3 regions of the Kitasatospora sp. NPDC048298 genome follow, and region 2 is predicted to be linked to each of the others. Evidence: riboswitches for the same ligand, from Rfam matches in the RefSeq annotation. Region 2 holds a riboswitch; each other region holds the start of a gene.
What was found. Region 2 has a riboswitch for cobalamin ahead of ACGF0D_RS20005 (CoA-acylating methylmalonate-semialdehyde dehydrogenase). Riboswitches for the same ligand answer to the same signal wherever they lie in the genome.
Positions count from the first base shown of each region.

Region 1 (10,114 bases), on a different contig from region 2:
CTCGACAACACCATCCTGAACGTGGCCCTGCCCGCCATCCGGCGCGACCTGGACACCTCGGTGTCCGGACTGCAATGGACGATCGACGCCTACACCCTGGTACTGGCGAGCCTGCTGATGCTCTCCGGCTCCACCGCCGACCGGATCGGCCGCCGCCGGGTGTTCCGGATCGGGCTGGTGGTGTTCACCGGGGCCTCCCTGCTGTGCAGCCTCGCCCCCGGGCTCGGCTGGCTGATCGCCGCCCGGATGCTGCAGGCGGTCGGCGGCTCGATGCTGAACCCCGTCGCCATGTCGATCATCAGCAACACCTTCACCGACTCCCGGCAGCGCGCCCGCGCCATCGGCGTCTGGAGCGCCGTGGTGGGCATCAGCATGGCCGCCGGGCCGATCATCGGCGGCGCGCTGGTCGAGTCGGCCGGCTGGCGGGCGATCTTCTGGATCAACGTCCCGATCGGCCTGGCCGCACTCTTCCTCACCACCCGCTACGTGCCGGAGTCGCGGGCGGCCCGCACCCGCCGGGTGGACCCGATCGGCCAGCTGCTGGTCATCGTGCTGCTCGCCGCCCTCACCTACGCGATCATCGAGTCGCCGGAGCGCGGCTGGACCTCACCCCTGGTGCTCGGCTGCGCCGCGGCCGCGCTGGCCGCCCTGCTGGGCCTGCTCTGGTACGAACCCCGGCGCACCGACCCGCTGATCGACCTGCGGTTCTTCCGCTCCGCACCGTTCTCCGGCGCCACCGTGATCGCGGTCGCCGCCTTCGCCGGCCTCGGCGGCTTCCTGTTCCTCAGCTCCCTGTACCTCCAGGACGTCCGGGGTGTCGACCCGCTGCACGCCGGGCTGTTCATGCTGCCGATGGCCGTCATGTCGCTGCTCACCGCGCCGCTGTCCGGCCGGATGGTGGCCACCCGGGGGCCGCGCACGCCGCTGCTGCTGGCCGGGACGACGCTCACCGCGAGCGCCGTGCTCCAGGCGGTCGGCTACTCCGAGCACCTGCCGACCGGGCTGCTGGTCGTCGCCTTCCTGCTCTTCGGCACCGGCTTCGGCCTGGTCAACGCGCCCATCACCAACACCGCCGTCTCCGGGATGCCCCGCTCGCAGGCCGGGGTGGCGGCGGCCGTGGCCTCCACCAGCCGGCAGGTCGGCCAGTCCCTGGGCGTCGCGGTGACCGGCGCCCTGATGGCCGGGACCGCCCTGGCGGACCCGGCGGCCTTCACCGGGGCCGCGCGGACGGCCTGGTGGATCATCGCCGGCTGCGGGGCGGCCGTGCTGGTCACCGGTACGCTCACTTCCGGCCGCTGGGCCCGGGCGACGGCCGAGCGCGCGGCGCGACGGCTCGCCGAGCAGGAGCCGGCCGAGGGAACCGAGGAGACGAAGGAGACGGTGGACGCCTGATGGAGCGCCTTGACACCGGCGGGCACCCCAAGGGGAGCGGGGCCGACGCCGCCACGGCGGCCCGGGTCTGGCAGGGGATGTACGCGCTCGTGCTGGAGCGCCACGACCGCCGCAAGACCGTCGCCGACGCCCTGGGCATGAGCTTCAGCCGGGTCAGGGCGCTGCGCCGGCTCGCCGCCGGCCCGATCACCCTGCGGGAGCTGGCCGAGCGGCTGACCGCCGACCCGCCGTACACCACCGTCATCGTGGACGACCTGGTGCGGCGGGGGCTCGCCGAACGCATCACCAACCCGGCCGACCGGCGCTCCAAGCTGGTCCACCTCACCGAGGAGGGCGAGGCGAAGGCGTCGCTCGCCACCGCGATCCTCAGCACCCCGCCGGACGCGCTGCTCGGGCTGCCGCCGGAGGACCTGCGCGCGCTCGACCGGGTACTGGCGAAGCTGCTGGACTGAGGCCGCGGCCGGCTCACCTCCTGACCCGGTCATCGGTCAGCGGTGAGCCGTCAGCCGCGTGCCGCGCCTCGCGTGCCGTCAGCCGTCCGAGCGCCGGAGCAGGTAGGTGTCCATGATCCAGCCCTTGCGCTCCCGGGCCCGCTCGCGCAGTTCACGGATCCGCGGGGCCGCCTCGGCGAGCGGCCCGGAGTCGAGCACCTCGTCGGGGGTGCCGAGGTAGGCGCCGTAGTGGATCTCCAGCCCCTCGGGGTCGATCTCGGTGAAGGCGGCCCGGCCGTCGAGCATCACCACCACGTCGTCCACCCCCTCGGGGAAGCCCTCCGCCAGGCGGCGGCCGGTGGTGATCTGCACCGGGCGGCCGACCCTGGTCAGCGTGGTGCGGTGCCGGGCGGCGAGCGCGGAGACGCTGCTGATGCCAGGGACGACCTGGTACTCGAACGGCGCGCCGCCCCGGGTGGACACGTCGTCCACCACGGCGATGACGCTGTCGTAGAGGGCCGGGTCGCCCCAGACCAGGAACGCGCCGCTCTCGCCCGGGCCGAGGTGCTCGGCGAGCAGCTGCTCGACCAGGTCGGCGCGGCGGACGCGCCAGTCGTCCACGGCGGCCGCGTGCGCCGGGGTCGTGCGGTCCCGCTCGGCGTCCGGCACCTCGACCACGCGGTGCCCGGGCCGTCCGTGCTCGGCCAGCATCCGGCGGCGCAGCGCGATCAGGTCCTGCCGTTCCTCGCTCTTGTCGAGGATGAAGAAGACGTCGGTACGACCGATCGCCTTGACCGCTTGCAGGGTGAGGTGGTCCGGGTCGCCCGCACCGATGCCGATGACGAAGATGTGCCGCATGGGGGACATTCTGCCGTCCGCCCCGGCGTACGGGCCCGGGGGCCGTACGTGGCCGACCGAAGCGGTGGGCGGTGGCTGTGAGCTGCGCGGATGGACGTAAGCTGGCGGGGCAGCTGGTTCGCCCCGCCCGCCGGGCGGGGTGTCGTCACGAGGGAACCCGGCGGGAGTCCGGGACCGCCCGCAGCGGCGAGCGGCAACGACCGCCGTCCTGTGCGCCGGGCCCGGCAACGGGTCCGGGGAGCGACGACCGGTGGGTGTCCGTCCCGGTTCGGCCGGGAGGGCGCGCCCACGAGTCCGAAGACCTGCCGCTGCCCGCGTGCCGTGGTGGCTCGCGGCCCACCACGACCCCGAGGGCGGGCCGATGGTGCGGGTGGGCCGTATACGGACGGCTGCCCGCTCCTCGGCGTGCCCGAGGTGCGCGACCTCACGAAGGAGAGTTCCGTGCAGCGGAACGCCGACCACGATTTCCACGGCGCCATGACGGGCGGGCCGTCGCTGTGACCAGTCCCGCTGTCCTCTCCCGCACCCCGGCCGACTCGGCGGTCACCCTCGCCCACATTATGAGCGACCACGACACCAACCTCTACGGTTCGGTGCACGGCGGCGTGATGATGAAGCTGATCGACGACGCGGCTGCCGCCGCCGCGGGTCGGCACGCCGGTGTTCCCGCGGTCACGGTCTCGGTCCGGGGGATGTCGTTCCTCGCGCCCGTCCGGGCGGGAGACCTCCTCACCGTCCGCGCCCGGGTCGGCCGCGTCGGGCGGACCTCGATGGACGTGTCGGTGGAGGTGACCTCGGAGCGGTGGAACCTCGCCGGGCCGGTGACCCGGGTGGCGACGGCGGAGCTGGTCTTCGTGGCGGTCGACTCGGACGGCAGGCCGCACCCGGTACCGGAGCTGGTCTCGGAGGGCGCCCGCGACGAGCAGCGCGCCGACCGCAACGGGCCGGAGCGCGAGTCGGTCGAGTAGCCGCCGCAGCCGCGGCGTCTCACCATGCAGACGGCTTTCGAGATTTCCGCCTCGACGGCGACGCTTTGCCCCTAAGCTGGCGACGCAGCTGGTTCGCCCCGTCCGCCAGGCGGGGTGTCGCAAGAGGGAACCCGGTGGGAATCCGGGACTGCCCCGCAGCGGTGAGTGGGAACGACCGCCGTCATACGCACTGGACCCGGGACGGGTCTGGGAAGCGACGGCCAGTAGGTGTCCGTCCCGGTTTCGGCCGGGTGGGCGTGCCCGCGAGTCCGAAGACCTGCCACTGCCCGTACGCGACCGTTCGCGTGCGGCCATCCGGTGACCTCGTGGGCGGGTCGGCGACCATACCAGGCGGAGCCGTGCACGGGTGCGGGTGTCCGTCCGGTTCGTCATCCCTTCGCGTCCTCGTGCCACCACCGGTGCACTTGAGGATTCAGGCTCGCGAAGGAGAGTCCCTTGACAGCGAAGTCCGCAGCCGCGGCGTCCGTGGCCACCGCGTACGGCTACCCCCGGCAGGGTCGTAACCGTGAACTGAAGAAGGCGATCGAGGGCTACTGGAAGGGCGCGGTCACGGCCGAGGCGCTGCTGTCGACCGCGGCCGACCTGCGCCGGACCAACTGGGCCCAGCTCGCCGAGGCGGGGGTCGGGGAGGTCCCGACCGGTGACTTCTCGTTCTACGACCACGTGCTGGACGCCAGCGTGGCGGTCGGCGCGATCCCGCCGCGGCACCGGGAGGCGGTCGACGCCGACCCGCTGGACGGGTACTTCGCGATGGCGCGCGGCAACCAGGACGTCGCGCCGCTGGAGATGACCAAGTGGTTCGACACCAACTACCACTACCTGGTACCGGAGTTGGGGCCGGACACGGTGTTCGCCGCGAACCCGGCCAAGGCGGTCGGCGAGTTCGAGGAGGCCCTCGCGCTCGGCCACACCGCCCGTCCGGTGCTGGTCGGCCCGGTGACCTACCTGCTGCTGGCCAAGCCGGCCCCCGGGGTGGCCGAGGACTTCCAGCCGATCACCCTGCTGGACCGGCTGCTGCCGGTCTACGCGGAGCTGCTCGCGGCGCTCAGGGCCGCGGGGGCCGAGTGGGTCCAGCTGGACGAGCCCGCGCTGGTCCAGGACCGGACCCCGGCCGAGCTGAACGCCGCCGCCCGGGCCTACCGCGAGCTCGGCGCCCTCACCGAGCGGCCCAAGCTGCTGGTCGCGAGCTACTTCGACCGGCTCGGTGAGGCGCTGTCGGTGCTGGCCAAGGCCCCGGTGGAGGGCCTGGCGCTGGACTTCACCGGCCCGGCCGCCGCCAACCTGGAGGACCTCGCCGCCGTCGGCGGCCTGCCCGGCAAGCGGCTGGTCGCCGGGGTGATCGACGGGCGCAACATCTGGATCAACGACCTGGAGAAGTCGCTGGCCACCCTGGCGACCCTGCTCGGGCTCGCCGGCACCGTCGACGTCGCACCGTCCTGCTCACTGCTGCACGTCCCGCTCGACGCCGCCGCCGAACGGGAGTTGGACCCGCAGATCGCCCGCTGGCTGGCCTTCGCCAAGCAGAAGGCCGGCGAGGCGGCGCTGCTCGCCCGCGGCCTGCGCGAGGGCACCGGCGCGATCACCGCCGAGCTCGCCGCCAACCGCGCCGACCTCGCCTCCCGCGCCAACTCCCCGATCACCCACGACCCGGCGGTGCGCGCCCGGGCCGCCGCCGTCACCGCCGACGACACCCGCCGGGCCCAGCCCTACCCGCGGCGGGCCGAGGCCCAGCGCGCCCGGCTCGGCCTGCCGCTGCTGCCGACCACCACCATCGGCTCCTTCCCGCAGACCACCGAACTACGCACCGCGCGCGCCGATCTGACGGCGGGTCGGATCGACGCGACCGCCTACCGGGAGCGGATGGAGGCCGAGGTCCGCGAGGTCATCGCCTACCAGGAGAAGGCCGGCCTGGACGTCCTGGTGCACGGCGAGCCCGAACGCAACGACATGGTCCAGTACTTCGCCGAGCAGCTCACCGGCTACCTCGCCACCCGGCACGGCTGGGTCCAGTCGTACGGCACCCGGTACGTACGCCCGCCGGTGCTGGCCGGGGACATCTCCCGCCCGCACCCGATGACCACCGACTGGTTCGGCTACGCGCAGAGCCTGACCGACCGCCCGGTCAAGGGCATGCTCACCGGCCCGGTCACCATGCTCGCCTGGTCCTTCGTCCGCGACGACCAGCCGCTCGCCGACACCGCCCGCCAGGTCGCCCTCGCCCTGCGCGACGAGGTCGGTGACCTGGAGGCGGCGGGCGCGGCCGTGGTGCAGGTGGACGAGCCGGCCCTGCGCGAGACCCTCCCGCTGCGGGCCGCCGCCCGCCCGGCGTACCTGGACTGGGCCACCGAGGCCTTCCGGCTGGCCACCTCCGGGGTGCGGGCCGACACCCAGATCCACACCCACATGTGCTACGCCGAGTTCGGCGCGATCATGACCGCGATCGACGACCTCGACGCGGACGTCATCTCGCTGGAGGCCACCCGCTCCCACATGGAGGTGGCCGGCGAACTCGCCGAGGCGGGCTACCCGCGCGAGGTGGGCCCCGGCGTGTGGGACATCCACTCGCCGCGCGTCCCCAGCACCGCGGAGGCGGTCTCCCTGCTGCGCGCCGGCCTGGCGGCGATCCCGGCGGAGCGGCTCTGGGTCAACCCGGACTGCGGGCTGAAGACCCGCGGCTGGCCGGAGACCCGGGCCTCGCTGGAGAGCCTGGTCGGCGCCGCCCGGACGCTGCGCGAGGAACTGGCCGGCTGACGGAGCAGTACGGCGGCGGGGTGGGCACGGCGACCCGTGGCGCTCACCCCCGGACCCGGGCCGCTACCTCCACCTCGTGGGCCCCGCGGCCCGGGTGATCACGGGTTGACCCAGCCGGCGGTCAGCGTCTGCACGGCCGAGCCGTCGAGGTCCTTGAGCTTCACCCCGGCGAAGGCCCGGGCGGCGTCGGAGGTGAGCAGCCGGAAGGCGGGGCGCTCGGCGTCGAGCAGGCCGAGGATCCGCTCGGCCGCGTCCTCGGCCGTCTGCGCGTTGGCGAAGGCGTTGCGGGTGCGGTCCAGGTAGTTGGCCAGGGCCGGCGCGTACGGGCCGGCCTGCTCGGCGGCGTCGTCCGTGAGGCCCACGTTGCTGACGAACTCGCTGGCCACCGCGCCCGGCTCGACCACGCTGACGGACACCCCGGCGGTGGCCGCGACCGGGGCGAGGGACTCCATGAAGCCCTCCACCGCGAACTTGGCGGCGCAGTACGCCTCGTTGAAGGGCTGGCCGACCACGCCGCCGACGCTGGTCACGGTCAGCACCCGGCCCCTGCTCGCCCGCAGCAGGGGCAGGGCGGCCTTGGTGACGTGCAGTACGCCGAAGAAGTTGACCTCCATGACGGCGCGGACGTCGTCGACGCTCTCCTGCTCCAGGGTGCCGACGTGGCCGGCGCCGGCGTTGTTGACCAGGGCGTCCAGCCGGTCGACGCCGGACAGGCAGGCCTCGACCGAGGCCGGGTCGGTGACGTCCAGCGCCCGGACGTCGACGGTGACCCCGGCCTGCTCGGCGGCGGCCAGCAGCGCGCCGGCCTTCGCGGTGTTCCGCATGGTGGCGATCACGTGCCAGCCGCCGCGGGCTGCGGCGACGGCGGTGGCCAGGCCGATGCCGGAGGAGGTACCGGTGATCAGGACGGTCTTGTTGCTCATCGCGCTGGACTCCATATGCTTATGGTTCATAACCAATATGATCCATAACTATGTGGCCCGATATTTCACTTTGTCAAGCACCTCGATACCCTGGTGGTCATGCCCCACCCATCGGATGACCTCACCCCGGAGATCGTCGGACTCTTCGCGGCCATCAACCGCCGCTACGGCCGGGAGTCCGAGGCGGCCGCGGCGGTCCACGAGCTGACCGCGCTGCAGGCCAAGGCGCTGCTCGCGGCCGAAGCGCCGGTCCCGACCCGCCGGATCGCCGAGAAGCTGCACGCGGAGCCGTCCAACGTGACGGTGATCATCGACCGGCTGGAGTCCCGCGGTCTGGTCGAGCGCAGCGTCGACCCCGCCGACCGCCGCGTGAAGCGGGTCGCCGCCACCGCCGCCGGGCGCGAGGTCGCCGCCGACCTGCGGGCCCGGATGCCCTTCACCGGAGACCCGCTGGCCCGGCTCGGCGCCGAGCAGCGGGAGTCCCTGCGCGAACTCCTGCGGCTGGTCCTGGAGGCATGACGGCAGCCCCCCGGACGGTTGTCCGGGGGGCTGCGGCCCTTCCCTCGGAACTCCTTCGGAATCCCTTCGGAAAATCTCGGGGGGGGGGGGGAATTCCCCGCCGGGTGGGGCTACTTCGCGCCGAAGGCCTTCTCGATGTCCTCGACGACCTTCTCCGCCGCGATCGGGCCGGAGCTGCTGCTCCACACCTGGCCGTCGACGCCCATGAGCTGGTTGGCGCCCACCGCCTTGAGGCGGGTGAAGGCCTCCTGCTTGCGGGCGGTCTCCAGGGCCTTCTCGCCGTCGGCGTTCAGGGTGGCGACGAACACCCGGTCGGCGTCGGCCTTGTTGAGGTTCTCCAGGGACAGCGGGTCCGAGTGGGGCTGGGCGCCCAGGTCGTCGGCGATCGGCATGGTGCCGGCGCCGGCCTTCTTCAGCAGGTCGCCGGGCATGTTGGTGGTGTTCATCACGATCGGCCCGTTGGGCATCCAGCGCATCACCACGGCGCTGCCGGTCCTGCCCTCGCCGGCCTTGGCGGCGCGCTTGTCCAGGGCGTCCAGCTTGGCCGTCAGGTCGTCCTTGTGGCCGAGCGCGTCGCCGTACACGGCGAGCACCGAGCGCCAGTCGCCGGCCTTGGGGACGATGGTCGGGGCGACCGCGGAGAGCTTCTCGTACTGGGACTTCTCGATGCCCGAGGAGGCCAGGATGAGGTCGGGCGTGGCCTTGAGGATGGCCTCGATGTTGGGCTCCTTGACCGTGGCCACCAGCGGGATGGCGTCGGCCTTCAGGTAGGCGGGGGCGGTGGTGCCGCCGCGGCTGGAGCTGGTGCCGACCGGGGTGACGCCGAGTGAGAGCGCGGTGTCCAGCGAGGTGTCGTTGAGGGCGACGACCCGCTTGGCCTCGGCCGGGACCTCCACGGCGCCGAAGGCGGTGTCGATGCTGCGCTTGCCGTCCTTCGCGGCGGCGGTGGACGAGGAGCCGGAGTCACCCGCGGAGCCGTCGGACCCGGAGGAGCCGCACGCGGTCAGGCCCAGGGAGAGGGCGCCGACGACGGCCGCGCCGAGCAGGGTCTTGGTAATGCGGGTGCCAAGCATGGGTGTTCTCCGAGCAATGGTAGTTTACGGACGAACCGTTTTTCTGAGGTTAGCCTAACCATACGTAATGCCCTGACGGGGGAGGCCCGGTGTGACAACCCGATCACTCCTGCTGCGCGGACTGCTGCCCGCCGGCGGGATCCTGCTGCTCGCCGTACTGGCGAGCCTGCTGCTCGGCGCGGGCGATGTGGGGCCGTCACGGGCGTTCGCCACCCTGCTCGGTGACGGCGACTCCGACTCCCGGTTCACCGTGTTCCACCTGCGCGCCCCGCGCACCGCCGTGGCCCTCGCGGTCGGCCTCGCGCTCGGCGTGGCCGGCACCGTGCTCCAGGCCGCCGCCCGCAACCCGCTGGCCGAGCCCGGCCTGCTCGGGGTCAGCACCGGCGCCTCCTTCGCCGTGGTGATCGCGATCGTGCTCGGCGCCGGCGCGGCGAGCGTCGGCCCGTACGTCGCCGTGCTGGGCGCCGCCGCCGGCTGCCTGCTGGCGCTCGGCGCCGCCCGGCTGCGCGGCACCGGCGACGACCCCGTCCGGCTGGTGCTGGCCGGAGCGGCGCTGAGCGGGCTGATGAACGCCGGCTCCTCCGTACTGCTGCTGTCCGACGCCCGGGCCGCCGACGAGATCCGGTTCTGGACCATCGGCTCGGTCGCCGGCCGCGGCACCGACCAACTGCTGGCCGTGCTGCCGGTGCTGCTGCTCGGCCTGGTCCTGGCGCTGCTCTCCGGCCCGGCGCTGACCGCGCTCAGCCTCGGCGACGACGTCGCCACCGGCCTCGGCCACAAGCCCCGCCGGGTCCGCGCCCTCGCGGTGGCCGCCGTCGCCCTGCTGGTCGGCGCCGCCACCGCGATCGCCGGGCCGGTCTCCTTCGTCGGCCTGGTGGTGCCCTTCGCCGCCCGGGCCCTGGTCGGCCCCGACCTGCGCCGACTGCTCGTGGTCTCCGCCCTGCTCGGGCCGGCCGTCGTGCTGCTCGCCGACGTGGCCTCCCGACTGGTGGCCCGCCCGTACGAGATGCCGCTCGGCGTGATGACCGCCCTGTGCGGCGCCCCCGTCCTGGTCGCCGTCGTCCGCTCGCACAGAATGCCCGCGCTGTGACCCCCACCCTGAACGCCCCGAACCCCGACACATACTCGGCCGCGCCCCTGCCGTCGACCCCACCCGGCACCCGGCTGCTCGCCCTGGG
Region 1 is NZ_JBICYZ010000035.1:53,276-63,389, forward strand. Features, by position in the region: gene ACGF0D_RS24840 (MFS transporter) at 1-1,392, shown strand, start outside; gene ACGF0D_RS24845 (MarR family winged helix-turn-helix transcriptional regulator) at 1,392-1,844, shown strand; gene cobF (precorrin-6A synthase (deacetylating)) at 1,923-2,681, opposite strand; gene ACGF0D_RS24855 (acyl-CoA thioesterase) at 3,179-3,649, shown strand; cobalamin riboswitch at 3,722-3,949, shown strand; gene metE (5-methyltetrahydropteroyltriglutamate--homocysteine S-methyltransferase) at 4,106-6,421, shown strand; gene ACGF0D_RS24865 (SDR family oxidoreductase) at 6,520-7,374, opposite strand; gene ACGF0D_RS24870 (MarR family winged helix-turn-helix transcriptional regulator) at 7,444-7,863, shown strand; gene ACGF0D_RS24875 (ABC transporter substrate-binding protein) at 7,974-8,936, opposite strand; gene ACGF0D_RS24880 (FecCD family ABC transporter permease) at 9,028-10,026, shown strand; gene ACGF0D_RS24885 (FecCD family ABC transporter permease) at 10,023-10,114, shown strand, end outside.
Region 1: another riboswitch for cobalamin. It lies ahead of metE (5-methyltetrahydropteroyltriglutamate--homocysteine S-methyltransferase); the one in region 2 lies ahead of ACGF0D_RS20005 (CoA-acylating methylmalonate-semialdehyde dehydrogenase).

Region 2 (10,114 bases):
ACCGGACACCGGCGCGTCGACGGCCCGGTGCCCGGTCGTGCGGGCCAGGTCGGCGGCGATCCGGGCGTCCCCGACGGCGATGGTGGAGCAGTCCACGAACAGCGCCTCGCGCGCGGCGGCGGTCAGGCCCTCGTAGGCCTCCAGCACGTGCCGGCCGGTCGGCAGCATGGTGATGACCACCTCGGCCCCGGCCACCGCCCGCTCCGCCGACTCGGCGACGGCGATCCCGTGGCCCGCCGCCCGCTCACGGGCGTCCGCCGCGAGGTCGTAGCCGGTCACCCGGTGGCCGGCCTTGACGAGGTTGGCGGCCATCGGGCCGCCCATGTTGCCCAGTCCGATGAATCCGATGTCGAGGGTCACCAGCGCTCCAGGGGTGTGGTGGCGGCGAGGCCGAGTTCGCGCTCGCCGAGCGGGGCGAAGTAGCGGGCCACAGCGGCGGGTTCGACGGCGCCCAGCGCCGCCGGGCTCCACCGCGGCGAACGGTCCTTGTCGATCACCTGGGCCCGGATGCCCTCGGCGAGGTCGCCGGTGGCCAGGGCCGCGCAGGAGGTGCGGTACTCCTGGTCCAGGACGGCCTCCAGCGGGCCGAGGGCGCGGGCCCGTCGCAACGCGGCCAGCGTGGCCTTCACGGCGGTGGGCGAGTTGGCGGTGATCCGGTCGACGGCCTTCTTCGCCTCCGGTTCACCGCTGTCCCGCAGCCGGTCGAGGATCTCCTCGACGGTGCCGGCCGCGTAGCACCGGTCGATCCATCCGCGCTGTCCGTCCAGCACACCGGCCGGCGCCGGTCCGACGTGCCGTTCGAGGGCGTCGTGCACGGGCAGCTCGGCGAGGTCGTCGAGCAGCGCCGGGACCTTCTCCGTGGGAACGAAGTGGTCGGCGAGCCCACAGAGCAGCGCGTCCGCGGCACCGACGGAACCGGCGGTCAGGGCCAGGTGGGTGCCCAACTCGCCCGGAGCGAGGGCGAGCAGGTACGTGCCGCCGACATCGGGGACGAAGCCGATGCCCGCCTCCGGCATGGCCACGCGGGTCGTCCCGGTGACGATGCGGACGCTGCCGTGGGCGGAGACGCCGACGCCGCCGCCCATCACGATGCCGCTCATGAGCGCCACGTAGGGCTTGGGGTAGCGGGCGATCCGGGCGTTGAGGCGGTACTCGTCGCGCCAGAACTCCTCGACGGCGCCCCGGTCCCCGCCGGTGGCGGCGCGGTGGATGGCGACGATGTCGCCGCCCGCGCAGAAGGCCCGTTCACCGGCGCCGGTGACGACGACGGTGTCGACCCGGTCGTCCTCCTCCCAGGTGTCCAGGGCCTGCGCGATCCGCCGCACCATGCCGTGGGTGAGGGCGTTCAGGGCCGCCGGCCGGTTGAGGACGATCAGCCCGGCCCGGCCCTCCCGCTGGACGAGGACCTCCGCGGTGTCGTTCGGGGTCATCACGCGGCTCCGGTCAGGCCGCGGGCGACGATGACGCGCATGATCTCGTTGGTCCCTTCCAGGATCTGGTGCACCCGCAGGTCGCGGACGATCTTCTCGATGCCGTACTCGGCCAGGTAGCCGTAGCCGCCGTGCAGTTGGAGGGCCTGGTTGGCGACCTCGAAGCCGGTGTCGGTGGCGTAGCGCTTGGCCATCGCGCACAGCTGGGGCGCCCGGGGATCGCCCCGGTCCAGGGCGGCCGCCGCCCGCCATACCAGCGCCCTGGCCGCCTCCAACTCCGTCGCCATGTCGGCGAGTCGGAACTGCAGGGCCTGGGAGTGCAGGAGCCGGGCGCCGAACGCCTCGCGGTCCGCCAGGTAGCCGGTGGCGCGCTCCAGGGCGTCCTGCGCGCCGCCGAGCGAGCAGGCGGCGATGCCGAGCCGGCCCCCGTTCAGCCCGCTCATGGCGATCCGGAAGCCCTCGCCCTCCGCGCCGAGCAGGCGGTCGGCGGGCAGGCGCACCCCGTCGAGGAGCACCTGCCGGGTGGGCTGGGCGTTCCAGCCCATCTTCCGCTCGTTCGGCCCGAACGAGACGCCGGGGTCGTCCCGTTGGACGACGAAGGCGGACACCCCGTCGGCCCCCGGGCCGCCGGTGCGGGCCATCACCAGGTAGACCTCGGAGGCGCCGGCGCCGGAGATGAACTGCTTGACGCCGTCGAGCACCCAGGCGTCCCCGTCCCGGCGGGCCCGGGTGGTGAGCGCGGCGGCGTCCGAGCCGGCGCCCGGCTCGGTGAGGCAGTAGCTGGCGGGGGTCTCCATCGTGCAGAGACCAGCCAGCCACCGGGCGCGCTGGGCGTCGTCGCCGTAGCGGTCGATCATCCAGGCGACCATGTTGTGGATGGACAGGTAGGCGGCGATCGAGGGGCAGCCGGTCGCCAGCGCCTCGAAGACGAGCACGCCGTCGGCGCGGGTGAGCCCGGATCCGCCGGACTCCTCGCCGACGTAGACGCCGGCCAGGCCGACCTCCGCCGCCTTGCGCAGCACGTCCACCGGGAAGTGCTTGGCCTGGTCCCACTCGACGGCGTTCGGTGCGAGGTGCTCGCGGGCGAAGGTCCGGGTCGTCTCGACGATGGCGAGTTGATCGTCGGTCAGTTGCGTGTGCACGGCCCGCCTCAGCCCATCGTCGGCATGGTGAAGCTCGCGCCCTCCTTGACCCCGGAGGGCCAGCGCGAGGTGACGGTGCGGGTGCGGGTGTAGAAGCGGATCGAGTCCGGCCCGTGCTGGTTGAGGTCGCCGAAGGCGGAGCGCTTCCAGCCGCCGAAGGTGTGGTAGGCGATCGGGACCGGGATGGGCACGTTGACGCCGACCATGCCGGTGTTCACCCGGCGGGTGAAGTCACGGGCGGTGTCGCCGTCCCGGGTGTAGATGGCCACGCCGTTGCCGTACTGGTGCTCGCTGGGCAGCCGCAGCGCCTCCTCGTAGTCGGCGGCGCGGACGACGGTGAGCACCGGGCCGAAGATCTCCTCCTGGTAGATCCGCATGTCCGGGGTGACCCGGTCGAACAGGGAGGCGCCGAGGAAGTAGCCGTCCTCGTGGCCGGGGAGGCGGAAGTCCCTTCCGTCCACGACGAGTTCGGCGCCCTCCCGGACGCCGAGGTCCAGGTGGTCGCGGACGCGGTCCAGCGCGTCGCGGCCCACCAGCGGGCCGAAGTCCGCCGCCGGGTCGTCCGAGCGGCCGATCTTGAGCCCGGCGATCCGCTCGACCAGCTTCGCCACCAGGGCGTCCGCGGTCTCCTCGCCCACCGGTACGGCGACCGAGATCGCCATGCAGCGTTCCCCGGCCGAGCCGTAGCCGGCGCCGACCAGCGCGTCGGCGGCCTGGTCGAGGTCGGCGTCCGGCATCACGATCATGTGGTTCTTGGCGCCGCCGAAGCACTGCGCCCGCTTCCCGTGCGCAGCGGCGGTCGCGTACACGTACTGGGCGATCGGCGTGGAGCCGACGAAACCGAGCGCCTCGACCCGCGGGTCCTCCAGCAGGGTGTCCACGGCCTCCTTGCCGCCGTTGACCACGTTGAGCACGCCCGGCGGCAGCCCGGCCTCCAGGAACAGCTCGGCCAGCCGCAGCGGCACCGAGGGGTCGCGCTCGGAGGGCTTGAGGACGAAGGCGTTGCCGCAGGCCAGCGCGGGTGCGGCCTTCCAGAGTGGGATCATCGCGGGGAAGTTGAACGGCGTGATGCCGGCGACGACGCCGAGCGGCTGGCGCATCGAGTAGACGTCGATGCCGGTGCCGGCGTTGTCGCTGAACTCGCCCTTCAGCAGGTGCGGGATCCCGGCGGCGAACTCCACGACCTCCAGGCCGCGTTGGATGTCGCCGTGGGCGTCGGCCACGGTCTTGCCGTGCTCGGCGGACAGCAGCCGGGCCAGTTCCTCCTTCTCCTGCTCGACCAGTTGCAGGAAGCGCAGCAGCACCCGCGCCCGCCGCTGCGGGTTCCAGGCCGCCCACGCGGGCTGGGCCTGCGCGGCGTCGGCGATCACCGCCTCGACCTCGGCGCGGTCGGCCAGCGGCACCCGGGCCTGCACCCGGCCGGTGTTGGGGTCGTACACGTCGCCGAAGCGGCCGGACGTCCCGGCGACGCGCTTGCCGCCGACGAAGTGGGTCAGTTCACGGACCATCGGTTCCTACTCTCGACAGGGTCGGGGAGAGGAGGAATGGAGGCCGCCGCCGACGGGCGGGCGCACGGTGATGCGGCCGCGCGACGTCACGGTGGCGGTGGCATGACGAACCGTCAGAGCGGTTGGGCCCCGGCAGTCGTCGGCACAGGACAGCCAGGAGCAGTGGAACGGGAGCAGCCCGGAGTCATGCGTGTCGTCTCCATCCTCGTGGAAAACACGGATCACCCGCGGCCGGTATCCTGACTCCCGGATCACCGCACGCCCTCAGGCCTTCCCGGCTGGCTGCCAGTGGCCGTCCCTCACGAGGACGAACTCCCCGGTCACAGTGGCGGGACCGTGCCGGACTCACACCGGCTTCCCTGACACCGCGGACCTGCCGTCGACCATATAGTTGGACGTCCTAGTAAGTCCAGAGGGCGCCGTCTGCGCGTTGTGCCCGCCCTGAGGCCCGCCGATCCTGCGCCACCGAGCGGGCCCGGCCGGCCGTGCGCTCCCGGCTTTGGTGGGGGGTGAGGGCGCGGCGGTCCCGGCGTGCCGAGCCGCGGCCGTCGAAGGAGACCGTACGGAACGGCCCGCACCGCACCCCGCGTGTCGCGGGCTGGGCTTCGATCCGGCTGAAACGGGGTCATTCGTGTGGCGGAGTGTGGCGCGCGTCGGCTTGCGTGAACAGGGCCGCGCCCGATTCCCTGACGCCACGTCTGCCAGTGTCCGTTGGCGGGCAGCTACTTCGGGAGCAATTGTGCTTGCACGAATCATGTCCATCGCGGCCGCAGCCGTGACTCTCGTCGCGGTCCAGCCGGGCCTCGCCGTCGCGGCGGCCGACCCCAGCACCACAGTCACGTTCGCCGTCACGTCCGGCGCGTTGACGCTGACGGTACCGGCCAGTGCCAACCTCGGCTCGGGAGCGCCCGGCACCGTCATCAGCGCGCCGATCGGGCCCTGTACCGTCACCGACGATCGCGCCCTCGTCTCGGCCTCCTGGACGGTGACCGCAGCGGAGACGGACTTCACAAACGGTGTGACGACGATCGCCGCCACCGACGCCACCTACACGGTCGGGACGGTGACGACGACCGGTACCATTACCGCCACTCCAACGAACGTGACGCTGAGCAACAGCGCGCAGACGGTGCTCACCGGGAGCGCTGGTGTCGGAGACAACACCGCGTCCTGGAACCCGACAATCTCCGTCAACGTGCCCCCCAGCGCCGTCGGCGGGATCTACACCGGAACGCTGACCCAGTCCGTTGCCTGATGGAATGAAGGGCGCGCGCCGGTGCGGGGTTCTGCTGCTGGCGCTGGCCCTCGTACAGGCGGCCGGGGTGATGCCGGCAGCGGGGCATGCGGCACCCGGGTTGTCCTCCCCCCGGGACCCGGCCGCGGGGAAGACCATCGGTATCAAGCTGCTCGACGCTCCGGAAAGCCGCCGTGCGGATCCCAGGGCGCACGCCTACATCGTCGACCACGTCGCGCCCGGCTCGACCATCGAGCGGCGGGTGGAGGTCACCAACGAGTCGTCCACGCCGATGCACGTCAACGTCTACGCCGCGGCGGCCACCATCGCGAAGGGTGAGTTCACCTTCGCGCCGGAGCGCACCCCCAACGAGCTGACCGGCTGGACGTCACTCGACACGGCGGACCTTGAGCTGGCGGCCTCCGAAACGGTGCGAGTACGCGCCACCATCCGGGTGCCCGGGGACGCCGCCGCCGGGGAGCGATACGGCGTCATCTGGGCACAGACGGACACCCCCACGGACCGCTCGCACAATGTGACGTTCCAGGGCCGGGTGGGCGTCCGCATGTACATCGACGTCGGTCCCGGTGGTGAGCCACCCTCGGACTTCGAGATCGAGCGGCTCCATCCGGCCCGAGCCCGCGACGGGCGGGGGGAGGTTCGCGCCCGGATCCACAACACGGGGGGCCGCGCCCTGGACATCGGCGGGGCACTCTCCGTCTTCGACGGGTCGGGCGGACTGCGCGCCGGACCGTTCCCGGCCAGGACGGGCACCACACTGGCTCCGGGTGACGCTGCGGAGATGGTCGTCCCGTTGGACGCACAGCTGTCGGACGGCTCGTCGACGGTGGAGCTCACGCTCAAGAGCGGCCTGGTCGAGCACACCGCGCGCGCCACCGTCACCTTCCCGACGACTCCCGGTAGCACTGGAGCGGTCGCCGCGTCGGTCGCCCAGCAAGGGCACTTCCCGTCCCCTGTGGTCGCCGGGCTTTCGGCCCTCGTCGCTGCCCTGTGCCTTCTGCTCTTCAAGTTCCTCCGGCGCCGCCGGTGACCACTCCGACCGAGCCCCGCCCCCGCGTCCGGCTGATCCGCTCCGTGGGTGACGCATGAGGGTCGTCATCGAGCGCGCCACCGCTCCTTTCGCGCCGGCGTCATCCTCGCCGGCGCTCTGCGGCGCACCACTGGCCCACCCGCTGTGTTCGGCGGGTTGTCCGTCGGGTCTCGTGTGCTCGCCGCGATCACCACCGTGTTGTATGTGCGAGCGCACTCACCGAAGCGCAAAGTGATATTCGGGTCACGAACAGTAACGGCTTGTTGTCGGCGATTTGGAAGCGGAGATGTCGGTGTTCAGGCATGGGAGAGGGCGGGCTGAAGCAAGCCGCGGCCCGGGAGGAATGGGCGGCATGTTTCGACGGTGGCTGAGGGTACGGGTCCGCAAGCCGGCGGCGGTCATGATGGCCGGGTTGGCCGTCCTGGCGATCGTCCTGGCCACAGTCTGGACGGCCACGGCTCAGCGCGCCTCCGTCGCCCAGGTCAACGGCCGCACGGTGCCGGTGATCGACACCGCCGCCACCGGCCTCACCGAATCCAGTGGCAGCGCCACCACTGACCGCGGCGGCACCGAGAGCGCTGCCGGCACCGGCAGTACCGGCCTCACATTCACGGTACTCGGCCCCTCCCTGACCATCGCCAAGAGTCACGCGGACCACTTCGTCCGGGGCGAGGACGGCGTTTACACCATTACTGTGGGTAACGCCACAGCGGTCGGCCCGACCGATGGCACCACGGTCACCGTTCACGACACCCTCCCCGCAGGTCTTCGGGCCGACCGGATCACCGGGAAGGGATGGCACTGCATTCTGGCCACCCTCACCTGTACCCGCAGCGACGTCCTGCCTGCCGGGCAGAGCTACCCGCCCATCACCCTGAAGGTCGACGTCTCCTGCGACGCCCCTGCGCAGGTCACCAACACCGCTACCGTCACCGGAGGCGGTGACGCCACCATCCACACCGCCAACGACCTCACCACGATCAAGCACTACGAGCACCACGAGCACCACGGTGACGGGCACGACGGCGACGGGCACGACGGGGGTCATGACCACTGCGATCGCCACGACCCCTGAACTCAGCCCGCGTGGGCGTAGCGGAAGGCGTGCCGGTCCTCCGTCCCCGCGGTGGTCGCGGAGCGCTACTCAGCCTCGCCGGTGGCGTCCCGTGCGGGGCGGGACGCGGGCGCCCCGTGCGGCGAAAGCCCCGGGCGCTCGGGCCCTGCTGGAAGCGGTGGGCCCTCGGCACCCGGGGCTTGGAGGCGGCCGCCGCCCGCGCGGCCACCAGCTCGCCGCCAGCAGGTCCCGCTGATCGGCCGCGAGTTCTGACCCGCCTCGCGCGTACCCCACCGGCCGCGCTGCTCGACCTCGAAGACAGTCGCCTTCCCAAGTGTTCGCCTGGAAAGTCCAGTTGGGGCCGGCGATGAGGTTGCCGGCGTCCGATGGCGGCGCTGTTCGAGTATGGGACTCAAGCGGTCGCCTCCGGACGTACCCAGGTCGAACGCGGACTCCTCGAACACGGCGGCAGCGTCGGCCAGGGCGACCGCCAAGCCGACGATGGTGACCAGGTAGGCGGCGTTGACTCCGGTCCCGGCTCCGGCCTCGAAGACGCGCTGGCCGGGCCGGGCGCCGAGCTGTTCGAGCATCAGGGCGACGATCGCGGGCTGGGACGCGGCGCTGATCTGGGTTCGCCAAGAACAAGTGCGGCGACAACGCGGTGACCACGTTCCTGACCACTGGGGAGCGACCGGTGCCGGATCTCGCCTGCGTGGCCGAGACCGGCTGAGCGGACAGCCGAATCAGCCGAACATTCGACGGACAACACCGCAATGCCCCCGCGATCGACGGTGTCCCGGATCTCGTCCGGGCATGCGCCAGGACGAGATCCGGGACACCGAAAGCGCGATCCGGAGATCGCGACGGACGTGGGTGGCCATCGCCCGCCCGGCACCGCCCGGAACGATCGGGTGAGAACCGGTGCATGCCCGCAGTGCGCGTTCCGTTGGGCGGTACGGAATGGGCTACATCCACGACTGCCGGTCGTGCGAAGGCCGGCTTCGCGTTCGGTTTCGGCCTCGCACCCGACCACGCCCAGGGGCAGTACCAGGGCCTGGCCGGCATCGGCTTCGGAGCGGGCCAGGCCCTCGCCCCGGTGATCCTCACCGGGGCGGTTCTCGCGCTCGGCCATACCGGGTGGCTGCTCCTCGGCGCCCTCTTCGCGGTCGTCGGCGCGGCAGGGCCGCCGGTGGCCGCGTGGGCCGAGCGGACCCGCCCCGGGAAACCGGAAGCTTCCGTGGATCGCCGGCGACGTGGATCGCCGCTGCCGCAGGCCGGTCAGCGCTATCGAATCGGCGGCAAAACCGGTGGTGTCGCAGGGTGAATTCGCTTTTCCCGGGCCTGAAGTGCCGTGTGAGGAAAAAGATGGAGCCGGAATTCCGTCATCCATCTTTCGGCCAGTGCGGGACTGGTTCGCGCCGGTTGTGCGGAATCCGGGCTCCCGGGATTTCCGCTGGCAGGACAGTGCTGTGACAAGGGGGCGGTGCCCGTGGAGGCGAGCGCCCGTGCAGCAGAATCAGGGGGTCTACAACGGTGGCAACTCTGAACTACGAAATCCTCACCGACCCGGCTCCGCTCCAGGTGCCCAACGCGGGCGAGGAGTCCCGGGGGACGGTCTACGTCATCATCTCCAACCCGAACAGCGACGACGCGCTCTGGTACTCCACCGAGATCCAGGTGCCCGTCGGGGACAAGGACGGCGACCTGACGACCGATCCGAAAGCGTTCACCCCGCAGATCACGCAGAACACCGCGACGGACCCGGCGAACAAGCCGGCGACCGACTGGAACACCTCGACCGCCGTCTACAAGATCTCCTCCCAGGACCCCCGCTACCCCACCCTCATCAAGGGCGGCGGCTCCATGGTCGTGGCGATGGAGGGCTTCCCGGTCTCCAGCAAGCCGGGGCTGGTCCTGCTGCGGGTGACGGAGCGGGCGGCGAACATCGGCGGCTTCGTGCACCCGAGCCTCGTGACCCTGAGCCTGATCAAGCAGGAAGCCAAGGTGCCGCGGAACTTCCGTGCGAAGGACTCCCTGGTGGCCGCGGGCAAGGACGTCGTCCTGCAGTGGGACGGCCCGGACACCCTCACGTACCAGATCCAGGGCCCGGACGGCCCGCCGGAGGCCGTCCCGCCGAGGAGCGGGGCGGCGGCCGGCTGGCAGTGGTCGCCGAAGCCCGGCCAGGAGCCGAAGCGGGACGCCACCTACACCCTGATCGCCAGCTCCCCGAACGGGCAGCAGCCGAGCTACCTGCTGACCACCACCGTCCACCTGCGCAGCCCCGAGTTCGACAGTGTGACGGCGACCAAGGGCGTGTACACCCCGTGGGTGGAAGGCACGGCGCCGCGCGGCCGGATCGTCTTCACCGAGCAGGGTGCGCAGGTGCGGGACGCGTCGAACGCGCCGGGTACGGTTGCGGCCGGCAAGGCGGATGTGGAGAGTGTGACGGCGTCGGTCGGGGTGTCGACGCCGTGGGTGGAGGGGACGACGGAGAAGGGTCGGGTCACCCTCACGGCGCAGGGTGTGCAGGTGCGGGACGCGTCGAACGCGCCGGGTACGGTTGCCGCCGCCAAGGCGGACGTCGACACCGTGACCGCCGCGTGGGTGCGGGGCCGCGACAGCGGTTCCGGGTGGATCCAGTTCCCGTCGGACGGGATCACGGTCGGTCACGGCCAGGGGAACGACCTGGGCACCG
Region 2 is NZ_JBICYZ010000025.1:97,368-107,481, forward strand. Features, by position in the region: gene mmsB (3-hydroxyisobutyrate dehydrogenase) at 1-360, opposite strand, end outside; gene ACGF0D_RS19995 (enoyl-CoA hydratase/isomerase family protein) at 357-1,430, opposite strand; gene ACGF0D_RS20000 (acyl-CoA dehydrogenase family protein) at 1,430-2,572, opposite strand; gene ACGF0D_RS20005 (CoA-acylating methylmalonate-semialdehyde dehydrogenase) at 2,581-4,080, opposite strand; cobalamin riboswitch at 4,292-4,483, opposite strand; gene ACGF0D_RS20010 (hypothetical protein) at 4,835-5,335, shown strand; gene ACGF0D_RS20015 (peptidase) at 5,340-6,365, shown strand; gene ACGF0D_RS20020 (hypothetical protein) at 6,718-7,440, shown strand; partial or broken gene ACGF0D_RS20025 (hypothetical protein) at 7,914-8,051, opposite strand; gene ACGF0D_RS20030 (hypothetical protein) at 8,081-8,149, shown strand; gene ACGF0D_RS20035 (hypothetical protein) at 8,345-8,743, shown strand; gene ACGF0D_RS20040 (hypothetical protein) at 8,953-10,114, shown strand, end outside.

Region 3 (10,114 bases), on a different contig from region 2:
GGCCCGGCGGCGGACTGTGCCCGCCGCCGGGCCGCCGTGTAGTGTCCACGCTGAGAGGTGTGGGGAGGTGCCGTGACGCAGTACACCGGAGGCGGGCAGGTCCCGCCGCGTCCCGTCGCTCCGCCGGTGCCGCCGGGGGGCGGTGCACGGGGGACGTCGTCGGGGGCGCCGCTCTCCCCGCCGTCCGCGCCGCCGGTCCACCCGGCGCCCACGGCCCCCGCCGCTCCCGGGCCCGCCGCCCACCCGGCTCCGGCCCCCGTGGCCGCACCGGCGCCGACCGCGCCGGTGCCCGCCGGCGGCACCGGGCACTTCGTGCTGCCGTCCGGCGCACCCGTCCAACTGCCCGCCCACCCGCCGCAGCAGCACGCGCCCACCGGTCCGATCGCCGTCCTGCTGATCGGACCGGCCGGAGCCGGCAAGACCACCGTCGCCCGCCACTGGGCCGAGCGGCGGCCGGGACCGACCGCGCACATCAGCCTGGACGACGTCCGCGAGTGGGTGCAGTCCGGCTTCGCCAACCCGCAGTCCGGCTGGAACAACGCCTCCGAGGCGCAGTACCGGCTGGCCCGCCGCACCTGCGGCTTCGCCTGCCGCAACTACCTGGCCAACGGCATCTCCTGCATCATCGACGACGCCGTCTTCCCGGACCGCCCGGCGATCGGCCTCGGCGGCTGGAAGCGGCACATCGGCCCCGGCATGATCCCGGTCGTGCTGCTGCCCAGCCTGGACTCGGTGCTGCACCGCAACGCCCGGCGCAGCGGCAACCGCCGGCTCGGGGACGAGGAGGTGGCCCGCATCCACGGGCGGATGGCCGGCTGGTACAACTCCGGGCTGCCGATCATCGACAACTCCTACCTGGACGTCGCCGGGACGGCCGCCGAGCTGGACCGCGTCATCCTGGCCCGGCTGATGGGCATCCCGGTCCGCTGACCTGCGGCGCGGCGGGGCCTGTCGGAGCCGGCTGCGATGATGGACGGGTCCAGTCGCAGCACCCGGAGGAGCTGACGCCCGTGCCCGAAGGCCACATCATCCACCGCCTGGCCACCGAGAACCGGAAGGCCTTCGGCGGCCGCTCGGTGCGGGTCTCCAGCCCTCAGGGCCGGTTCGCCGACGAGGCCAAGGTGATCGACGGGCAGCTGCTCACCGCGACGGAGGCCACCGGCAAGCACCTCTTCCTCGGCTTCGAGGAGGGCGCCTGGGTGCACGTCCACCTCGGCCTCTACGGCGGCTTCACCTTCGGCGCCGGCCCGGCGCCCGAGCCCGTCGGGCTGGTCCGGCTGCGGCTGGAGAACGAGGACGGCTACGCCGACCTGCGCGGTCCCAACACCTGCGCGCTCGTCACCGAGGAGCAGAAGGCCGCCGTCGCCGCCCGGCTGGGCCCCGACCCGCTGCGCGCCGACGCCGACCCGGAGGCCGCCTGGCGCCGGATATCGGGCAGCCGCACGACCGTCGCCGCGCTGCTGATGGACCAGAAGGTGCTGGCCGGAGTGGGCAACGTCTACCGGGCCGAGGTGCTGTTCCGTCACGGCATCGCCCCGCACCGGGCCGGGCGCGAGCTCACCCGCCGGGAGTGGGACGCGGTCTGGGCCGACCTGGTCGCCCTGATGCGGGAGGGCGCCACCGCCGGGCGGATCGACACCGTCCGTCCCGAGCACACCCCCGAGGCGATGGGCCGCGCGCCCCGGGTGGACGACCACGGTGGCGAGGTGTACGTCTACCGGCGGGCCGCCATGCCCTGCCTGGTCTGCGGCACCGACGTGCGGACGGAGGAGCACGCCGCCCGCAACCTGTTCTGGTGCCCGACCTGCCAGGCGGCGTGAGCGGAACCGGCCGGGACGCGTGCCGCACCGGGACGCGTGCCGCACCGGGACGCGTGCCGCACCGGGACGCGTGCCGCACCGGGACGCGTGCTGCCTCGTGAAGCGTGCCGCCCCGTGTCGTAGGCGGCCCCGCTGACCTGCGACGATGGGTGTCGCGCGCGCCGAGCCGCGTGCCCCTGTCCGTACGGCCACGTGTGAACGTGGAACGAAAGGAAGCTCCATGATCTTCATTACGGTCAAGTTCCCGGTCCGCCCGGAGCGCGCCGACGACTGGCTGAGCCTGGTCGACGAGTTCACCCAGGCCACCCGCCAGGAGCCCGGCAACCTCTTCTTCGAGTGGTCCCGCAGCGTCGACGACCCCAACGAGTTCGTCCTGGTCGAGGCGTTCCGCGACGGCGACGCGGGCAAGGCACACGTGGAGTCGGCGCACTTCACCAAGGCCATGGAGGAGCTGTCGTACGCGGTGGCCGCCAAGCCGCGGATCGTCTCGACCGAGATCCCCGGCATGGACGGCTGGGCGGAGATGGGCGAGATCACCCCCCGGTGACCTGAAGCTCCCTCCGGTCGGGTGCCCAGCCCGTAGGCTGGGGCCCGGCCGGTCGGAGGGAGCAGGCGGATGGAGCGGCGCGAGGTGTCCAACACCGTGTCGGATGCCACGGTGGGCGGCCACGTGGTGCAGGCCGAGACCATCGGATCGGTGCACTTCCACGATCGGGAGCCGCTGCCGAGGCCACGTCAGATCCGCCCGCCGCGCGGTCCCTTCGTCAACCGGGAGCCGGAACTCGCCGCGCTGACCCGGGCTTTGGGCCGGGTCGAGGAGGACGGGCTCGGGGTCGTGGTGTTCACCGGCCTCGGCGGGGTCGGCAAGACCGAGCTGATCGCCAAGTTTGCCAGGGACCACCGGGAGCACTTCCCGGGCGGGGACCTCTACGCCGACCTGAAGGCCTACCGGCACCATGGCGGGGTGGACCTGCCCGAGTTGCTGGCCGGCTTCCTGCGCGCCCTCGGTGCCGAGCCCCCGGTCGTGGAGGCCGAGCGGTTCACGGCGTTCCGCACCGCCACCGCCGAGCGCCGGTGCCTGTTCTTCCTGGACAACGTCGAGCACGCCGCGGAGGTCCGCGCGCTGCTCCCGTCCAGTGGACTGGTGGTGGTCGCGAGCCGGCGGCGGTTGCCCGCGCTGCGGACGGACGGTGCCGAGGTGCGCCGGCTCGGGCCGCTGAGCGCGACGGCGGGCGCCGAACTGGTGCGAGGCTGGGTGGGCTCCGGGCGGGGCACCGACGGGGAACTGGCGGAGCTGGTCGAGCTGTGCGGCGGGCTGCCGCTCGCGCTGAACGCGGTCGGGAGCCAACTGCTGGACCGGGACAGCCTGCCGGTCGGCCGGGTGGTGGCCGAACTGCAGGACCGGGAAGGCGGGCTGGCGATGCTGGAGGACGAGGGGAGCGATCTCGGCGCGACCTACGACCTGGTCTACGAGCGGCTTTCGGCGCGGGGCCGGGCGCTCTATCACCTGATCGGCGTACACCCCGGCCCCTTCGTGTCCGCCGAACTGGCGCGCGCGGTCGGCGTCGAGCGGGCCGAGCGGGCGATCGCGGAACTGCGTGACGTCCACCTGCTGGACGAGGTGGTGGACGACGACGAGGGTGAGAACCGCTACCGGGCCCACGACGTGGTGCGGCTGCACGCCTACGGCCGGACCCAGGAGCTGCCCGACCGCGGGGTCTTCCTCGCCGCTGTCGTGGCGTACTACCGGGGCCGGGCATCGGTCGCCGACCGTGCGATGGCCGCGAAACGGCTCCGCCTCCAGGACCCGAGCGGTGACGAGCTGCCCCGCTTCCCCTCCGACACCGCCGCGTTGGAGTGGCTGTACGCCGAGCGCGCCAACTTCCGCGCGGTGGTGGAGTCGGCGGCCGAGCAGGGGTGGCACGGCGAGGTGTGGCGGCTCTGCGAGTCGCTCTGGTTGCTGTACCACGACCGCAAGCTCTACCAGGACTGGATCGCCACCCACCGGATCGGCATCGAGTCGGCGCAGTGGGACAACCAGCCCGCCGCCGTGGTCCGGATGCGCAACCAGCTGGCCCGGGCCCACCACGAGCGGAAGGAATTCCGGCTCGCCGCCGAGCAGTTGGCGCTCGCCACGGAGCAGGTGCCGCTGGTGGCCGACCGGCAGGTGCTGGGGGTGCTCTACGAGACGGACGGTTTGCTCTGCCTGGCCGACGGCCGTCCCGGCGACGCGGTGGAGCGGTTCACCCTGGCCCTCGCGGAGAACCGGGGCGACGAGCACGGCGAGATCGTCCAGAGCTACAACCTGGCGCAGGCGCTGATCGCGGACGGGCGCGCGGAGGAGGCGCTGACCGTGCTGGCCGGGGCCACTGATCAGGCCGAGCGGACGCAGGACGTCGACATGTTGATGAAGCTGCCGCTGGTCCGGGCCCGGGCCCACCGGGCGCTGGGGCAGCTGGACCTCGCCCTCGCCCAGGCCCAGGACTGCGCCCGGCGGGCCAGGCACCGGAGCCAGTACGCGAAGGAGGCGCAGGCCCACACCCTGCTCGCCTCCCTCGCCGAGGAGCAGGGCGACGAGGAACTGGCCGAGCGCAGCCGTGCGCGGCTGCGGGAGCTGCAGGGCTAGACGCGCCTCAGGGACCGGTACGGAACGACACCCGGGTGTGCTGCTCGCCGGTGCGGACGGTGAGCCCGTGGTCGGGGAGGGCGGCCGGGGCGCCGCCCTCGGCGAGCCAGCAGGCCACGGCGGAGCCGAGCAGCAGCGGGTCGATCGCCGGGTCGGGGCGGTTCCAGTCCGGTTCGGCGCGGGCCTCCAGCAGCAGGCCGGTGCGCAGCCGGAGCAGGTGGCGGGCCGGGCCGAGGGCGGCCACCGCGACGGCGAGGCCGGGGAGTTCGGCGGCGGTGTCGGCGAGCCAGCGGGCGGCGGGGAGTTCGGCGTGCACCTCGGTGCGGGCGAGGACCTCGGCGGTGTAGCGCAGGGCGTCGCCGGGGTGGTCGTCGGTGAGGGCGTGGAAGCCGCGCGGGGTGTGGTCGTCCGGATCGAAGGGGTAGCGCCGGAGGCTGACGTCGGTGCCCTCGCTCCGGCCCTCGACGTCGTACGCGGTGGGCCCCTCGGTGGTGGCGGGGTGCGGGACGGGCTTGGGGTAGGGCGGCAGGGCCGGTTCGTCCCGGGGTTCGTCCAGCTCCTTCAGGAAGGAGTAGAGCAGCGGGCGCAGCAGGCGGGCGGACTCGCCGCGGTGGGCGAGCGACCGGTCGGTGATGTCGCTCAGGTCGGCCGGGTCCCGGGCCAGGGCCAGTTCGAGCTGGGCGGTGAGGTCCCCGTCGGGGTCGAGGACGGGCGCGGCCTGGCCGAAGGCGTAGCTGGGGGAGCGCGGGTCGAGTTCGGCGGCGCCGGTGGCGACGAGCAGGGTGCGGTGGTCCAGGGCGGCGCCGTAGACGGTGACCGAGCCGTGGTCGCCGATCACGCAGTCGGCGGCGACGAGCGCGGCCTGCCAGCCCTGGTGGGGCGGGATCAGGCGCAGGCCCATCCGGCAGGCGGCGGCGAGCAGCGCCTCGGGGTCGTGCCGGCTCCACACGTTGGGGTGCAGGACGACGGCCACCGTGTACTCGTCGGCGGGCAGTCGGCGGACCAGCCGCTGGGGCAGGTCGGGGTGGCGGCCGAATAACGAGTGCTCGCTCCAGGTGGAGCTGACGACGACGAGCCGTCGGCCGCCGACGGCGCCGAGCGCGGCGCGGTAGCCGTCGCGGGAGCGCCGGCTGCCGAGCATCCGGTCGAAGCACGGGTCGCCGACGACCTGGGCGACGTCCAGCGCCTCGGGGCAGGAGTCCCGCAGCCGGTCCAGCTGCTCGGGGTGGGAGAGGCCCAGGACGTCGACGAACACCCGTCCGTGGTGGGTGAGTTCGTTGCGGGACAGGCCGGCGGCGCTGACCGTGTCGCCGGTGGACTCGGTGACCAGGCGGTTGTAGCCGGCGCCGTGCGGGAGGACGACGAGGCGGGCGTCCAGGCGGTGCATGGAGGAGTGGACGGCGCACGCGACGGCGAGGTCGAAGCGGCGGCGGACGGCGTCCTCCCAGTCCAGCACGGTGAAGCCGGACAGGCCGTGCAGGTACTCGTCCAGGGCGCGGTCGGCGAAGGCGGAGCCGGGGTTGACGGTGAAGTAGCGCTCGATGCCGTCCGGGCTCAGCAGGGTGAGGACGTCCAGGACCCGGGTGGCCGAGGTGAGGGTGCGGGCGACCGCCAGCACGCGGGCCCTGACCGGTCGGGTGTTCCAGCGGTCGGCGGGCCAGGCGTGGGGGTGGGACGGCACACCATGATCGTACTCATCCGGTCGGGCCGCGGCGCGGTTCCGAGGGCGGGTCAGCCCGCGGCCGCGCTGGGCTCGTGGTGCTCGGCGGCGGCGCACTCGTTGAGCAGGGGGCGCATGGCCTCGTCCACGAGCCGGTAGCGCACCACTCGTCCGTCCCGGTCGCCGGTGACCACGCCGGCCGTGCGGAGCAGCCGCAGGGCCTGGGAGACGGCCGGGTCACGCATGCCGGTGGCGACCGCGAGATCGCTGACGGCGAGCGGGCCGGCCCGGTGGAGGGCGAGCAGCAGGGCGAGCCGGCCGGGGTCCGCGAGCAGGGAGAACCGCTCGGCCCAGGACCGGACGTGCGCGGGCTCGCCGATCGCGGCGATGGCCTCGCAGACCCGGTGTCCGTCGATGGTGCGGTGGCCCGCGCGGTCCTCCGGTACGAGATGCATGCGGACATTCTCGCAGGCGGGGGCCTGTGATCCTGGACACCTGCGCAGGTGCGCAGCCTTGCACGGGTCGGGGCGGGGCCCTACGGTGTTCCCCGCCGTGGTGCTCGGGAAGACCGGTGACGGACCCTCAGGGGTCCCAGCCCGGAGCGGCCCTCGCCACTGTGATCGGGCCGCTCCTCCGTCCACGGAGGAGCGTCGTCCGCACCCATGAAGCCACTGGGCGCCTCGTGCGCCTGGGAAGGCGGGTGCGGGTGTTCCCGTCAGCCAGGAGACCGGCCACGGCATCTCACGAGGTTTTCCACGAGGTGCTGGAGCGTGATCCGCATGACCCTGCCCGAAACCGTTTCCGCCGGGACCGAACCCGGCCCCGCCGCGCTGCCCACCTTCAGATGGCGGCGCGAGGACACCGTCCGTACGGCCGCGCTGATGGCGGTGATCGTGGCCATGCACGTGGTGGCCTTCGGCACGCTGATCTTCCTGGTCGCACCCGAGCGGTACACGGTCGGCACCCAGGTCTTCGGGGTGGGCCTGGGTATCACCGCGTACACCCTCGGCATGCGGCACGCCTTCGACGCCGACCACATCGCGGTGATCGACAACACCACCCGCAAGCTGATGGCGGACGGCAAGCGGCCGGTCTCGGTGGGCTTCTGGTTCGCCCTCGGGCACTCCTCGATGGTGGTGCTGATGGCCGCCCTGGTGGCGGGCGGCGCGCAGCTGGCGAACACGCTGATGGACGACGAGTCGGCCACCCACAAGTGGCTGGGCATGGTCGGCACGACGGCCTCCGGCGCCTTCCTCTACCTGATCGGCGCGCTCAACCTGGCGGCGCTGCTCGGCATCCTCAAGGTGTTCCGCTCGATGCGGGCCGGGCAGTTCGACGAGAAGGAGCTGGAGGCGCACCTCGACTCGCGCGGCTTCATGGCCCGGGTGCTGAACCGGGCGACCCGTTCGATCACCCGGCCGGGGCAGATGTTCCCGGTGGGCATGGTGCTGGGCCTGGGCTTCGACACCGCGACCGAGGTCACCCTGATGGTGATGGCCGGCTCGGGTGCGGCCTCCGGGCTGCCGTGGTACGCGATCGTCTGCCTGCCGCTGCTGTTCGCGGCCGGGATGAGCCTGTTCGACACCCTGGACGGGACGTTCATGAACTTCGCGTACCAGTGGGCCTTCGCCAACCCGGTGCGGAAGGTGTACTACAACCTGACCATCACCGGTCTGTCGATCGCGGTGGCCTTCATCATCGGCACCATCGAGCTGGTCGGGGTGCTGCACGAGAAGCTCGACCTGACCGACCCGGTCACCGGGTTCATCGCGGACATCTCACTGGACAACGTCGGCTACGCCATCGCCGGGCTGTTCGTGGTCGTCTGGGCGATCGCGATCGGGTACTGGAAGCTCGCCCGGGTCGAGAAGCGCTGGACGCCCGACAGTCCGTGACCGGGCGGCCGCCGGCCTCCGAGTACGTGGAACGGCGCCACCCCGAACCCGGGGAGGCGCCGTTCGGCGTGTGCGGGGTCAGCGCTCCTCGCGGAAGTCGACGTGCCGGCCGGCGGCCGGGTCGTACTTGCGCAGGACCATCCGGTCCGGGTCGTTGCGGCGGTTCTTGCGGGTCACGTACGTGAAGCCGGTGCCGGCGGTGGAGCGGAGCTTGATCACCGGGCGCAGTTCGCTGCGGGCCATCGGGTCCTCCTGGGGCCTGAGGGGTCCGGCCCCGGGTGTCGGACCGGGACCGGGCGCCGAAATGGAAGTCGTTTCCAGTGGATGGGAACGTGGGCCGCACCCTGCCCATTCCCGGACGCCGGGTCGCCGCCGAAGGACGCGGCGGGTGGGGGAGCGGGGAGCGCGGCGCGGTCGCGCGGGGGCGCGCAAGGGGCACCGGGGGTTCTGTCGGGGGCGCTCGGCGGGCGGTTCGGGCCGGGGGTTCGTAGGCTCGACGCATGGCGGATGCGTACGCGGGGCGGCGGGAGCGGGTGAGGGAGCACTGCAGTGCGGCCGGGGCCGACGCGGCGCTGATCACCCGTGCGGCGAACGTGCGGTACCTGACGGGCTGCGCGCCCTGCGGGGCGAGTCTGCTGCTGACCAGAGAGCGGGCCCTGCTCGCACTGCCGGACGACCTGCCGCCGGACGACACCGGCGAGCACCTGATCGCCCCGGACGTCACCCGGCTGCCGGTGGCGGCCGGGTCGGACACCGCGCTGGCCGCCGCGTCGGTCGCCATGCGCTCGGGGGTGGCGGGTCTGGCGGTGGAGGAGCACGACCTGACCGTCAGCCGGCACCGGGCGGTCGGCGGCCTGACCGAGGGGGCACGGCTGGTGGACCTCGGCCAGACCGTGGAGCGGCTGCGGGTGGTCAAGGACGAGCACGAGATCGCCGACCTGCGGATCGCCGCCGAGATCGCCGACCAGGCGCTCGGCGAGCTGCTGGAGTCGATCCTGGTCGGCCGCACCGAGCGGCACCTGGCGATGGAGCTGGAGCGCCGGATGATCGACCACGGCGCCGACCGGGCGGCCTTCCCGGTCTCGGTCGGCACCGGCAGCCACTCCGGCCAGGCCGCCCACCAGCCGACCGACCGCCGGGTGGAGGAGGGCGACTTCCTGACCGTGGTGATGGGCGCCCAGTACCGCGGCTACGGCGTCTCCACCGCCCGTACCTTCGTGATCGGCGCCGCTCCCGCGCCCTGGCAGGTGGAGCTGCACCGGCTGGTCTTCCGGGCCCAGCGGGCCGGGCGGGAGGCGCTCGGACCAGGGGTGGAGCAGTGCGTACCCGACCGGGCGGCCCGGCAGGTCCTGGAGGCGGCCGGCCACACCGAGGCCTCCCCGCACCCGGTGGGCCACGGCATCGGGCTGGAGATCCGGGAGGCCCCGCGACTCGGTCCGGCGGACATGGGTAAACTGGACAGCCGCGTACCGGTCACCGTCGGCCCAGGGGTCCACCTCCCGGGCAAGGGCGGGGTCCGGATCGAGGACACGCTCGTCGTGCGCCCCCTCGAAGAGGGCGGGCCCGAGCTGCTCACCATCACCACCAAGGAGCTCCTCGCCCTGTGACCGCGGCCCCCGGGCCGTGGGCGGCAGGACGCACCCCTTGGTTCCTTGACAGCTATATCCAGGAGTAAGTGCGCCCGTGGCTTCCACGAACGATCTCAAGAACGGCATGGTCCTCAAGCTGGAGGGCGGCAAGCTCTGGTCCGTCGTCGAGTTCCAGCACGTCAAGCCCGGCAAGGGCCCGGCCTTCGTGCGTACCAAGCTCAAGGAGGTCCTGACGGGCAAGGTCGTCGACAAGACCTTCAACGCGGGCACCAAGGTCGAGACCGCCAACGTCGACAAGCGCGGCATGCAGTTCTCGTACAAGGACGGCGAGAACTTCGTGTTCATGGACATGGACACCTACGACCAGCTGACCATCGAGCCGTCGGTCGTCGGCGACGCCGCCAAGTACCTGCTGGAGGGCTTCGAGGCCCTCGTCGCGCAGAACGAGGGCTCGGTCCTGTACATCGAGCTCCCGGCCGCCGTCGAGCTGACCATCGCCGAGACCGAGCCGGGCGTCCAGGGCG
Region 3 is NZ_JBICYZ010000005.1:200,262-210,375, forward strand. Features, by position in the region: gene ACGF0D_RS06575 (AAA family ATPase) at 58-930, shown strand; gene ACGF0D_RS06580 (Fpg/Nei family DNA glycosylase) at 1,011-1,820, shown strand; gene ACGF0D_RS06585 (putative quinol monooxygenase) at 2,041-2,367, shown strand; gene ACGF0D_RS06590 (AAA family ATPase) at 2,437-4,446, shown strand; gene ACGF0D_RS06595 (hypothetical protein) at 4,454-6,127, opposite strand; gene ACGF0D_RS06600 (ArsR/SmtB family transcription factor) at 6,178-6,561, opposite strand; cobalamin riboswitch at 6,643-6,857, shown strand; gene ACGF0D_RS06605 (HoxN/HupN/NixA family nickel/cobalt transporter) at 6,886-8,001, shown strand; gene rpmG (50S ribosomal protein L33) at 8,080-8,244, opposite strand; gene ACGF0D_RS06615 (M24 family metallopeptidase) at 8,502-9,608, shown strand; gene efp (elongation factor P) at 9,685-10,114, shown strand, end outside.
Region 3: another riboswitch for cobalamin. It lies ahead of ACGF0D_RS06605 (HoxN/HupN/NixA family nickel/cobalt transporter); the one in region 2 lies ahead of ACGF0D_RS20005 (CoA-acylating methylmalonate-semialdehyde dehydrogenase).